DNA from 3 places in the Streptomyces misionensis genome. Region 2 is predicted to be linked to each of the others. Evidence: riboswitches for the same ligand, from Rfam matches in the RefSeq annotation. Region 2 holds a riboswitch; each other region holds the start of a gene.

Region 1 (3,266 bases), 1.3 Mb from region 2:
CACGGCGGGGACGCAGCGGCCGTCCTCGGTGCGGTACGTCCACTTGGCACCCTCGGTCACCAGCTCCCGCACCGCCGTCAGGAAGCGCTCGACGTGCTCGTCGGGGGTGCCCGCGCCGAAGCTCACGCGGATGGCGTTGAGGGACTTCTCGCCGGGGGCGGCCTCGGGGGCGCCGCACTCGCCCTGGGTCTGCGGATCGGTGCCGAGCAGGGTGCGCACCAGCGGGTGGGCGCAGAAGAGGCCGTCGCGGACGCCGATGCCGTACTCGGCGGACAGGGCCGCCGCGAAGTGGGAGCTGTTCCAGCCCTCCACCACGAAGGAGATCACGCCGACCCGCGGGGCGTCGTCCCCGAACAGGGACAACACCCTGACCTGCGGAATCCCGGCGAGGCCCGTGCGGACCCGGTCGATCAGCCGCTGCTCGCGCGCGACCAGGTCCGCCCAGCCGGCCTCGGTGAGCGCCTTGCAGGCCGAGGCGACGGCGTAGGCGCCGATGACGTTCGGGGAGCCCGCCTCGTGCCGGGCGGCACTCTCGTGCCACTCCACGTCCACTCCCCCGTCGGCGCGCCGGGTGACCCTGCGGCTGGCGCCGCCGCCCGCGAGGTACGGCTCGGCGGCCCGCAGCCAGTCGGCGCGGCCGGCCAGCACGCCCGCGCCGAAGGGGGCGTACAGCTTGTGCCCGGACAGGGCGACCCAGTCGACGTCCAGGTCGGCGATGTCCACGGGGTGGTGCGGGGCCAGCTGGGCGGCGTCCAGGACGATCCGGGCGCCGTGTGCGTGCGCGGCGGCGGCCAGCTCGCGCACCGGCCACAGCTCGCCGGTGACGTTGGAGGCGCCGGTGACGCAGACCAGGGCCGGGCCGTACGGGTCGCGGTCGGCCAGGGCCCGCTCCAGGGTCCGCACCGCCTGCTGCGGGGTGCGCGGTGCGTCGAGGTAGGTGACCCGGGAGTCCTGCCAGGGGAGCAGGGAGGCGTGGTGCTCGGTCTCGAAGACGAAGACGCGGCAGTCGGCCGGGAGCGCCCGGGCCAGCAGGTTCAGCGAGTCGGTGGTCGAGCGGGTGAAGACCACCTGGTCGTCGGCCCGGCAGCCGAGGAAGCCGGCGACCGTGCGGCGGGCGTTCTCGAACAGGTCGGTGGAGAGCTGGGAGAGGTAGCCGGCGCCCCGGTGGACGCTGCCGTAGTAGGGCGCGTAGGCGGCGACGTCGTCCCAGACGCGCTGGAGGGCGGGGGCGCTGGCCGCGTAGTCGAGGGCCGCGTAGGTGACTTCGCCGCCCGTGACGAGCGGGACGGTGACATCTCGTCCCAGAACGGGCAGCGGGGAGCAAATCGACGGGTCGGCGACAACGCTGGAGTGAGACATGGGGTGACTCCCGTGAGGACGTACGCCGAAGGGACGTACGGGAAAAAGGTGAAAGGGGTACGCGGAGGCGGGGCTCTGCGGCCCTAGCGCATTCGCTTGCTCACGGAAGGCTCCCTCGTACGACCAGGACCCCTGGGTTCGAGGGGTCCGCGCTTGCCGTAGACCTCGCTGCCTACGACCTGGTCCTCACCCGGGGCACCCCGCCACGGACGGAGGGTTGCCGGACAGTCGGCCGGGGCCTCATGACTGTCACTCATGACCTGCCACGGAAATTACGCGAAGGGGTGATCGCCCCGCAACCCGTGTCCGGATCGCGGGACGATCACCCCCGCGTCTCAGGCGTTGCTGGCCGCCACCCAGCGCTCCAGCGTCCGCTTGGCCGCGCCCGAGTCGATGGACTCGGCCGCCCGGGCCATCTGGGCGCGCAGCTGCTCGGTGAGCGAGGCGTCGGACGGCTCCAGGGCGACCAGGGCCGCCGCCGAGTTCAGCAGCACCGCGTCGCGCACCGCGCCCCGCTCGCCGTCGAGCACCCGGCGGGCCACCTCCGCGTTGTAGGAGGCGTCCGCGCCGCGCAGGGCGTCCACCGGGACGAGGTCGATGCCGACGTCCCGGGGGTCGAAGACCTCCTCGGTGACCTTGCCGTCCCGCACCACCCACACCCGGGAGGTGTCGGTGACCGTCAGCTCGTCCAGGCCGTCGTCGCCCCGGAAGACCAGCGCGGAGTTGCCCCGTTCGGCGAAGACGCCGGCCACCACGGGCGCCATGCGCGGATCGGCGACGCCCACCGCCTGCGCGCGCACCTTGGCCGGGTTGGTCAGCGGGCCGAGCACGTTGAAGGTGGTGCGGATGCCCAACTGCCCGCGCGCGGCGGCCACATGACGCAGCGAGGGGTGGAACTTCACCGCGAAGCAGATGGTGATGCCGGCCTCCTCGGCGACCTCGGCCACCCGCTTCGGGGTCAGCTGGAGGTTGATGCCCAGCTTCTCCAGCACGTCGGAGGAGCCGGAGGCGGAGGAGGCGGCGCGGTTGCCGTGCTTGACGACCTTGGCGCCGGTGCCCGCGACGACGATCGAGGACATGGTGGAGATGTTGACGGTCTTGGCGCCGTCGCCGCCGGTGCCGACGATGTCGACGGCGGGCCCCGGCACCTCGATCACGTTGGCGTGCTCGTACATGGTGCGCACCAGGCCGGAGATCTCCTCCACCGTCTCGCCCTTGGCGCGCAGCGCGACCATGAACCCGGCGATCTGGGCGTCGGTCGCCTCGCCGCGCATGATCAGGTCCATCGCCCAGGCCGTGTCGTCGGCGGACAGGTCCTGGCCGGTCAGCAGGCCGTTCAGCAGGGCGGGCCAGGAGCGGCCCGCCGCGGTGTCGCCTCCAGCGGGGGTCACAGCGATCATCAGCCGCTCCTCGTACACAGTGGTGGTCCTACGTACCCCACCCTATCGAGCCGGGACACGGGGAAGGGCCCCGTCCGCGGTGCGGACGGGGCCCTTCGGTGGCGTGGCGACGCGGGATCAGTGGTGGCCGTGGCCGCTCGTGATCTCCCTGTACTCCTCGACGGACGGCTTCGGGATCTGGTTGTCCTCGCCGTAGTAGGCGTTGGACAGCTTGACCCGGAGTCGCTCCGAGGCCTTCACCTTGCGCTCGACACCGTTCTCGTCGACCGTCGGGCCGATCTCGGCCGGCTGGTACTGGTCGTGCGCGGTGAGCGTGTGCAGCTGCTCCTGGCTGAGCGGCTCGTGCACCTCGATGAACTCACCGTGCGGCAGCCGCTTGATGATGCCGGTCTCGCGACCGTGCAGCACCTTGTCGCGGTCGCGGCGCTGGAGGCCGAGGCAGATCCGCTTGGTGACCAGGAACGCGATGACCGGGCCGACGAAGAAGAAGATCCGGACGAACCAGGT
Region 2 (3,266 bases):
CGCCCAGCGCGGCGCACACCCACACCGCGTTCGCCTCCGGCCCGATGGCCGAAAGGCCCGAGACCAGACCGCCGCCGCCCCGCCTGGGACGCAGCGCCCCGTCCTCGCCGACCGTGTACGAAACCGGGCCGCGATTGGACGCGACCAGCACCTCAGCACCGTGCGTGGAAGCCATGGTCCTCAACCTAGCCCGGCCCGGAAACACTCAAACGTACGGACCGTCCCCGAAAGCGGCCCTGAACAGCCGTACCTCCGGTTTCACGCCACCCGGCGGTGGGCGTACTCGGCGATCTCGGTCATCGGCGGGCGCTCCTCGGTGTCCACCGAGTAGGTGCGCGGCTCGAAGCCCGCCACCCCCCGCTCGAACTGGGTGAGCGAGGGCCGCACCAGATGGCCCCGGGCCAGCCGCAGCTGGGCGGTGCGGTAGATGGCCGCCGCCATCCGGCCGAGCGCCTGCCCGTCCTGGTGCCGGTGCTTGCGCACCCCCACGTCCACCTGGGCCAGCGCGTCCAGGCCCACCAGGTGCAGCGCGTCCACCAGCATGCCCAGCTCCACCCCGTACCCCACCGGGAACGGCAGCCGCTCCAGCAGCGAGCGCCGGGCCGCGTACTCCCCGCCCAGCGGTTGCACGAACCCGGCCAGCTGCGGCCAGTGCATGTTCAGCAGCGGGCGCGCCATCAGCTCGGTGACCCGGCCGCCCTGCCCCGCCGACCCGGCGAGCGGCCGGTCGTACATCGCCTTGACCAGCTGCACGTCCGGTTCGGTGAGCAGCGGGCCGACGATCCCGGTGACGAAGTCGGCCGAGAACTCCCGCAGGTCCGCGTCGACGAAGCAGACGACGTCCCCGCCGGCGACGAGCAGCGAGCGCCACAGCACCTCGCCCTTGCCCGGTACGGCGGGTATCCGGGGCAGGATCGCGTCGCGGTGCACCACCCGCGCGCCCGCCGCGGCCGCCACCTCGGAGGTGCGGTCGGTGGACCCGGAGTCGATCACCAGCACCTCGTCGACCAGCGGGACCCGCTCCACCAGCTCGCGCCGGATCACGGCGACGATCTCGCCGACGGTCTCCTCCTCGTTGAGCGCGGGCAGGACCACGCTGACCGCCTGGCCGGTGCGCTGCTTGGCCGCCAGGAGCTGGTGCATCGGCCGATCGTGCACGGACCAGGAGCGGTCGCTCAGCCAGCGCTCGACTTCTTCCAGCACGGTCCCGGGCTCCTCACGGTTGTCTCGCGGTACGGACGACTATCTCAACTGTCCAGGCCTTCGGTTACAGTCTTGAACAACGCCGATGACCATCGCATGTCGGGGGTCCACGCGCGCCGACAACCGCATACACAACCGAATACCGCTCATCCAGAGGGGCAGAGGGACACGGCCCGATGAAGCCCCGGCAACCCTCCAGCCGGTCTCGTTCTTCGAACAGCGAGGCTCCCGGCTAGGGAAGGTGCCAAATCCGTCTCGCGGCGAGATGCGTCGCGAGGAAGATGAGGAGAAAGGGCCTCGCCTCCCATGGCTGTGCAGACAGTTGCCTCCACCGGCAGTTCCACCGTCGACCTCGGCCCCGCCGCCGCCCTGAGCTGTCGGGAATGCGGCCACCGTGTCCCGCTCGGCCCGGTCTTCGCCTGCGAGGAGTGTTTCGGGCCGCTGGAGATCGCCTACGACTTCTCCGGCTACGACACCGAGGAACTGCGGGCGCGCATCGAAAGCGGCCCCGCCAACATCTGGCGCTACGCCCCGCTGCTGCCCGTCCCGGCGGACGTGGCCGACAAGCCGAACATCAACCCCGGCTGGACCAAGCTCGTCAAGGCCGACAACCTCGCCCGCGAACTCGGCGTCACCGGCGGCCTGTACGTCAAGGACGACTCCGGCAACCCGACCCACTCCTTCAAGGACCGGGTGGTCGCCCAGGCACTGGAGGCCGCGCGCGCCTTCGGCTTCACCACCCTGTCCTGCTCCTCCACCGGCAACCTGGCCGGCGCCGTCGGCGCCGCCGCCGCCCGCGCCGGCCTGCGCTCCTGCGTGTTCATCCCGCACGACCTGGAGCAGGGCAAGGTCGTCATGGCCGCGGTCTACGGCGGCGAGCTGGTCGGCATCGAGGGCAACTACGACGACGTGAACCGCTTCTGCTCCGAGCTGATCGGCGACCCGGCCGGCGAGGGCTGGGGCTTCGTCAACGTCAATCTGCGCCCCTACTACGCGGAGGGCTCCAAGACCCTGGCGTACGAGATCTGCGAGCAGCTCGGCTGGCGGCTGCCCGACCAGATCGTGGTCCCGATCGCCTCCGGCTCCCAGCTCACCAAGATCGACAAGGGGCTCCAGGAGCTGATCAGGCTGGGGCTCGTGGAGGACCGGCCGTACAAGATCTTCGGCGCCCAGGCCGAGGGCTGCTCGCCGGTGTCGACCGCCTTCAAGGCGGGCCACGACGTGGTGCGGCCGCAGAAGCCGGACACCATCGCCAAGTCGCTCGCCATCGGCAACCCGGCCGACGGGCCCTACGTCCTGGACATCGCCCGGCGCACCGGCGGCGCCGTGGAGGACGTCACGGACGAGCAGGTCGTCGCCGCGATCAAGCTGCTGGCCCGGACCGAGGGCATCTTCGCCGAGACCGCGGGCGGCGTGACCGTCGGCGTGACGAAGAAGTTGATCGACAGCGGGATCCTCGACCCGGCGAAGACCACCGTCGTCCTCAACACCGGCGACGGTCTGAAGACCCTCGACGCGGTGGCCGGCACCGGCCTGACCGCCACCATCCGCCCGACCCTGGACTCCTTCCGAGAGGCTGGCCTCGCATGAGCGTGACCGTTCGCATCCCCACCATCCTGCGCACCTACACCGGCGGCCGGGCCGAGGTCGCCGCCGAGGGCGCCACCCTCGCCGAGGTCATCGAGGACCTGGAGAAGAACCACACCGGGATCGCCGCCCGCGTCCTGGACGACCAGGGCAAGCTGCGCCGGTTCGTGAACGTCTACGTCAACGACGACGACGTCCGCTTCGAGCAGGGCCTGCAGACCGTCACCCCGGACGGCGCGGGCATCTCGATCATCCCGGCGGTCGCCGGCGGCTGCTGACCGAATGACCGATCATTACCTTCGGTAAGGACGGTTACGGAAGGTTCATCGGATTGCCCTCTCCGTGAGAGAAGCGGAGGGGGCAATTCTGTGTGATTGAGCGCGGTACAGTTGGGGAACACGCCCCGGATCACCGAGGGGAAGCCCTCGATTCCTCACCGCGAGCCCGATAAGAAGTAGCCAAAGTGCACGGGTTTT
Region 3 (3,266 bases), 2.9 Mb from region 2:
CGCTCCGCCCTCACCGGTCGGTGATCTCGGCGAGCCACGCCGTGTCCTCCGGGCCCGCCTCCGCGCGGCCGGGCAGCCACCAAATCTCGCCGCTGCCCAGGGCGACCGTGGCCCGTGGCCGCATCGGCCCCTGCCCGCCGCGCGCGAGCAGGACCAGTTCCCAGACCGTCGCCGTCATGGCGGGGAGCCGGGCGGCGCAGTCGGCGGCGACCCGCCGCGGGTTCCGGGTCCGGCCCAGGGACAGGTGCGGGGTGAACTCCGCGGCCGGCCCCCGGCAGCGCGGGAACCGCTGTCGCAGTGCGCGGTGCAGGTCCGCCCACGGCGCCGCGCCCGCCGCGGCCGGGTCGAGCCACACGGTGGAGTACGCCCGGTGCCGGAAGGCGCGCACCCCGGCCAGCCGCGCGGTGAAGACCGGCACCTCGGCCGCCGCCGCGGCGAGCAGCGGGGCGGCCCGCTCGAAGTCGGTCTCCGGGACGAAACCGAAGAGCACGTTGACGTGCGGCGGCCAGCGGTGGATCTGCGGATCGTGTTCCCGGCGGACGTCCTGGAGCGGCGGCCACAGCTGGGCGGGCGGGATCCACGCCACCGCCGTGCGGGCCGTCGGGGACACGTCGAGGACGCCGGCGGGCGCGGCCCGCGCCCGGCCCCCGTCCGCCTCGCCGTCCGTACGCATCACGCCTCCTCGCCCGCGAGCACCCCCTTCTCCAGGGTGCCGCCCACCGCGTTCCCGGCGGACGTCGTCACGGGGCGCCGCTCGGGGGTCCCGGGGCGGCGAAGGGCCTCGGTGAGCCGGGCGGCCGCCTCGACGACGGTCCGCGAGAGGTGGGCGCCGGGGTGGCGGGTGAGGCGCCGGACCGGGCCGGAGACCGAGACGGCGGCCACCACCTGGCCGGACGGGCCGCGCACGGGCGCGGAGACGGAGGCCACGTCGGGCTCGCGGTCGCCGACGGACTGGGCCCAGCCGCGACGCCGTACGCCGCTGAGGGTGGTGGCGGTGAAGCGGGCCCCCCGGAGGCCGCGGTAGAGGCGCTCGGGCTCCTCCCAGGCGAGCAGGACCTGGGCGGCGGAGCCGACCCGCATGGGCAGGGCGACCCCGACGGGAACGGTGTCGCGCAGGCCGGCGAGACGCTCGACGGCGGCCACGCAGATGCGCTCGTCACCCTGCCTGCGGTAGAGCTGGGCGCTCTCGCCGGTGGCGTCGCGCAGCCGGGTGAGGACCGGGCCCGCGGTGGTCAGCAGGTGGTCCTCGCCCGCGGCGGCCGACAGTTCCGAGAGCCGGGGGCCGAGGGTGAACCGGCCCGCCGCGTCCCGGGTGACCAGGCGGAGGCGTTCGAGCGCGACGGCGAGCCGGTGGACGGTGGGGCGGGTCAGACCGGTGGTCGTGACCAGTCCGGCCAGCGTGGCGGGTCCGGCCTCCAAGGCACCGAGGATCAGGGCGACTCTGTCGAGCACGCCCACGCCGCTCGTCTTCTCCATGAATGGGTACTCCAGTCTCAGATCCGCGAGCGCGGTGGGGGCGCGCTCACGGGGGCTCCCGGGTGAGGAGCGGTGAGGTCAGCGGGGGCAGGCCGGAAGGACCGGCCGATCGCCTGCGCCGGACACGAGACGGGTACACAGAGGGGCCGGGGCGGGAAGCGCCCGGGCGTCGGACAGCACAGAGAGCACCGTGTCTCCTCATCTTTCCCGCGCCGCGTTGGCGACAGGCCGGAGTTGGCACTGATCCCGCTCGGTGACGCGCGTGTCGCACGCCGACTCGACCGGGGAGTTGCCGGGGCTTCGTAGGGCCGGTCCCTCCACCCCTCTGGATGATTCGGGAGCAACTTTACAAGACGCCCCGGTGCGCCGGTCCGGGGGAGTCCTCGGCGCCCGCGCCCGGCGGCGCCTCCACGCGGTCGACCGCCACACCCTCGGCGTGTGGGCCGCCGGCTCGCGCCCCCTGTGGGAACTCCTCCGGGCGCTCTCGCCGCCCCGCAGGCCGACCGCCCGCTCCTGAGCGGAGCACCCACGACCGTGATCGCAAAGCGAAGGTAAGGTGACGCAAAAGGGGAGGGCATGTGGTCGAGATCGCGGCGTCGCGTCCGCGGCGGCTCGCACGGCGCGGGGTGACGCCAACGGACCAGACAGGGCGGTCGGTTGACGCGGCGAAGGGGAGGACGCGCGCGCCCTTCGGCGGTCGGGTGGCCGCGCGCCACGTGGTCCTCGCGACGCTCCTGGTCCTGGCGGGCACCGCTTGCGGCGGGCACACGCCCACGGGCACGGCGGGGTCCGCCGGCGTGGGCGACACGCTCTTCCCGGCCCTGGGCAACGGCGGTTACGACGTCACCCACTACGACCTGGACCTCGACTACGTCCCCGAGACCAACCGCCTGAAGGGCTCGGCCGTGATCACCGCGCGCGCCACCAAGGACCTGTCCCGCTTCGATCTCGACTTCACCGGGATGCAGGTGCGCGGCGCCACGGTCGACGGCGCGACGGCCCATGTCACGCGCGACGGGGCCGAGTTGACGCTGACGCCGGACAAGCCGATCGGCAAGGGGCGGACCTTCCGGACCGCGATCGAGTACGACGGCGTGCCCCGCACCATCGAGGACGACGAGGGCGCGGTGGAGGGCTGGGTGGAGACCGACGACGGCGTGGCGGCCCTCGGCGAGCCGACCGGGTCCACGACCTGGTTCCCGGGCAACCACCACCCGTCCGACAAGGCCACCTACGACATCACGGTCGCCGTTCCCAGGGACGCCGACGGCGACCCGTACGACGTGGTGAGCAACGGGGAGCTGGTGGCCGAGGAGGACCGGGGGAACCGGGTCGTACGCCACTGGCGTACCGAGGAGCCCATGGCGAGCTACCTCGCGACCGTCGCCGTCGGCACCTTCGCCATCACCAGGACCCGGACGTCCGACGGACTGCCCGTCCACCTCGCCGTGGACCCCGACGAGGCCCAAGCCGCCGAGGGGATCGAGGAGTTGGTGCCGGAGGTCGTCGACTGGGCGAGCGAACGCTTCGGGCCGTACCCGTTCTCCTCCACGGGCGCCGTCGTCGACCACCTCCCCGGCCTCGGGTACGCCCTGGAGACCCAGACCAAGCCGTACTTCGACTCCGCGCCCGACGAGACGCTGGTGGTGCACGAACTGGCCCACCAGTGGTTCGGCGACTCCGTCACCCCGCGCGAGTGGAAGGACATGTGGCTCAACGAGGGGTTCGCCACCTACGCGGAATGGCTGTGGCAGGAGGACCGGGGCGGCAGGACGGCCGGACAGACCTTC

Evidence for each region. Region 2 has a riboswitch for S-adenosylmethionine ahead of thrC (threonine synthase). Riboswitches for the same ligand answer to the same signal wherever they lie in the genome.
Region 1: it holds a riboswitch for S-adenosylmethionine, as region 2 does, so the genes downstream of both, BLW85_RS12625 (aminotransferase class V-fold PLP-dependent enzyme) here and thrC (threonine synthase) in region 2, are expected to answer to the same signal.
Region 3: it holds a riboswitch for S-adenosylmethionine, as region 2 does, so the genes downstream of both, BLW85_RS31490 (IclR family transcriptional regulator) here and thrC (threonine synthase) in region 2, are expected to answer to the same signal.

The regions. Positions count from the first base shown of each region.
Region 1 is NZ_FNTD01000004.1:2,421,403-2,424,668, forward strand. Features, by position in the region: gene BLW85_RS12625 (aminotransferase class V-fold PLP-dependent enzyme) at 1-1,359, opposite strand, end outside; SAM riboswitch class IV at 1,504-1,620, opposite strand; gene trpD (anthranilate phosphoribosyltransferase) at 1,695-2,759, opposite strand; gene qcrB (cytochrome bc1 complex cytochrome b subunit) at 2,877-3,266, opposite strand, start outside.
Region 2 is NZ_FNTD01000004.1:3,703,247-3,706,512, reverse strand. Features, by position in the region: gene BLW85_RS18380 (alpha,alpha-trehalose-phosphate synthase (UDP-forming)) at 1-175, opposite strand, end outside; gene BLW85_RS18375 (glucosyl-3-phosphoglycerate synthase) at 259-1,203, opposite strand; SAM riboswitch class I at 1,347-1,491, shown strand; gene thrC (threonine synthase) at 1,510-2,793, shown strand; gene BLW85_RS18365 (MoaD/ThiS family protein) at 2,790-3,068, shown strand.
Region 3 is NZ_FNTD01000004.1:6,592,319-6,595,584, forward strand. Features, by position in the region: gene BLW85_RS31485 (2'-5' RNA ligase family protein) at 11-673, opposite strand; partial or broken gene BLW85_RS31490 (IclR family transcriptional regulator) at 763-1,476, opposite strand; SAM riboswitch class I at 1,672-1,812, opposite strand; partial or broken gene BLW85_RS40360 (restriction endonuclease) at 1,877-1,993, shown strand; gene BLW85_RS31500 (M1 family metallopeptidase) at 2,178-3,266, shown strand, end outside.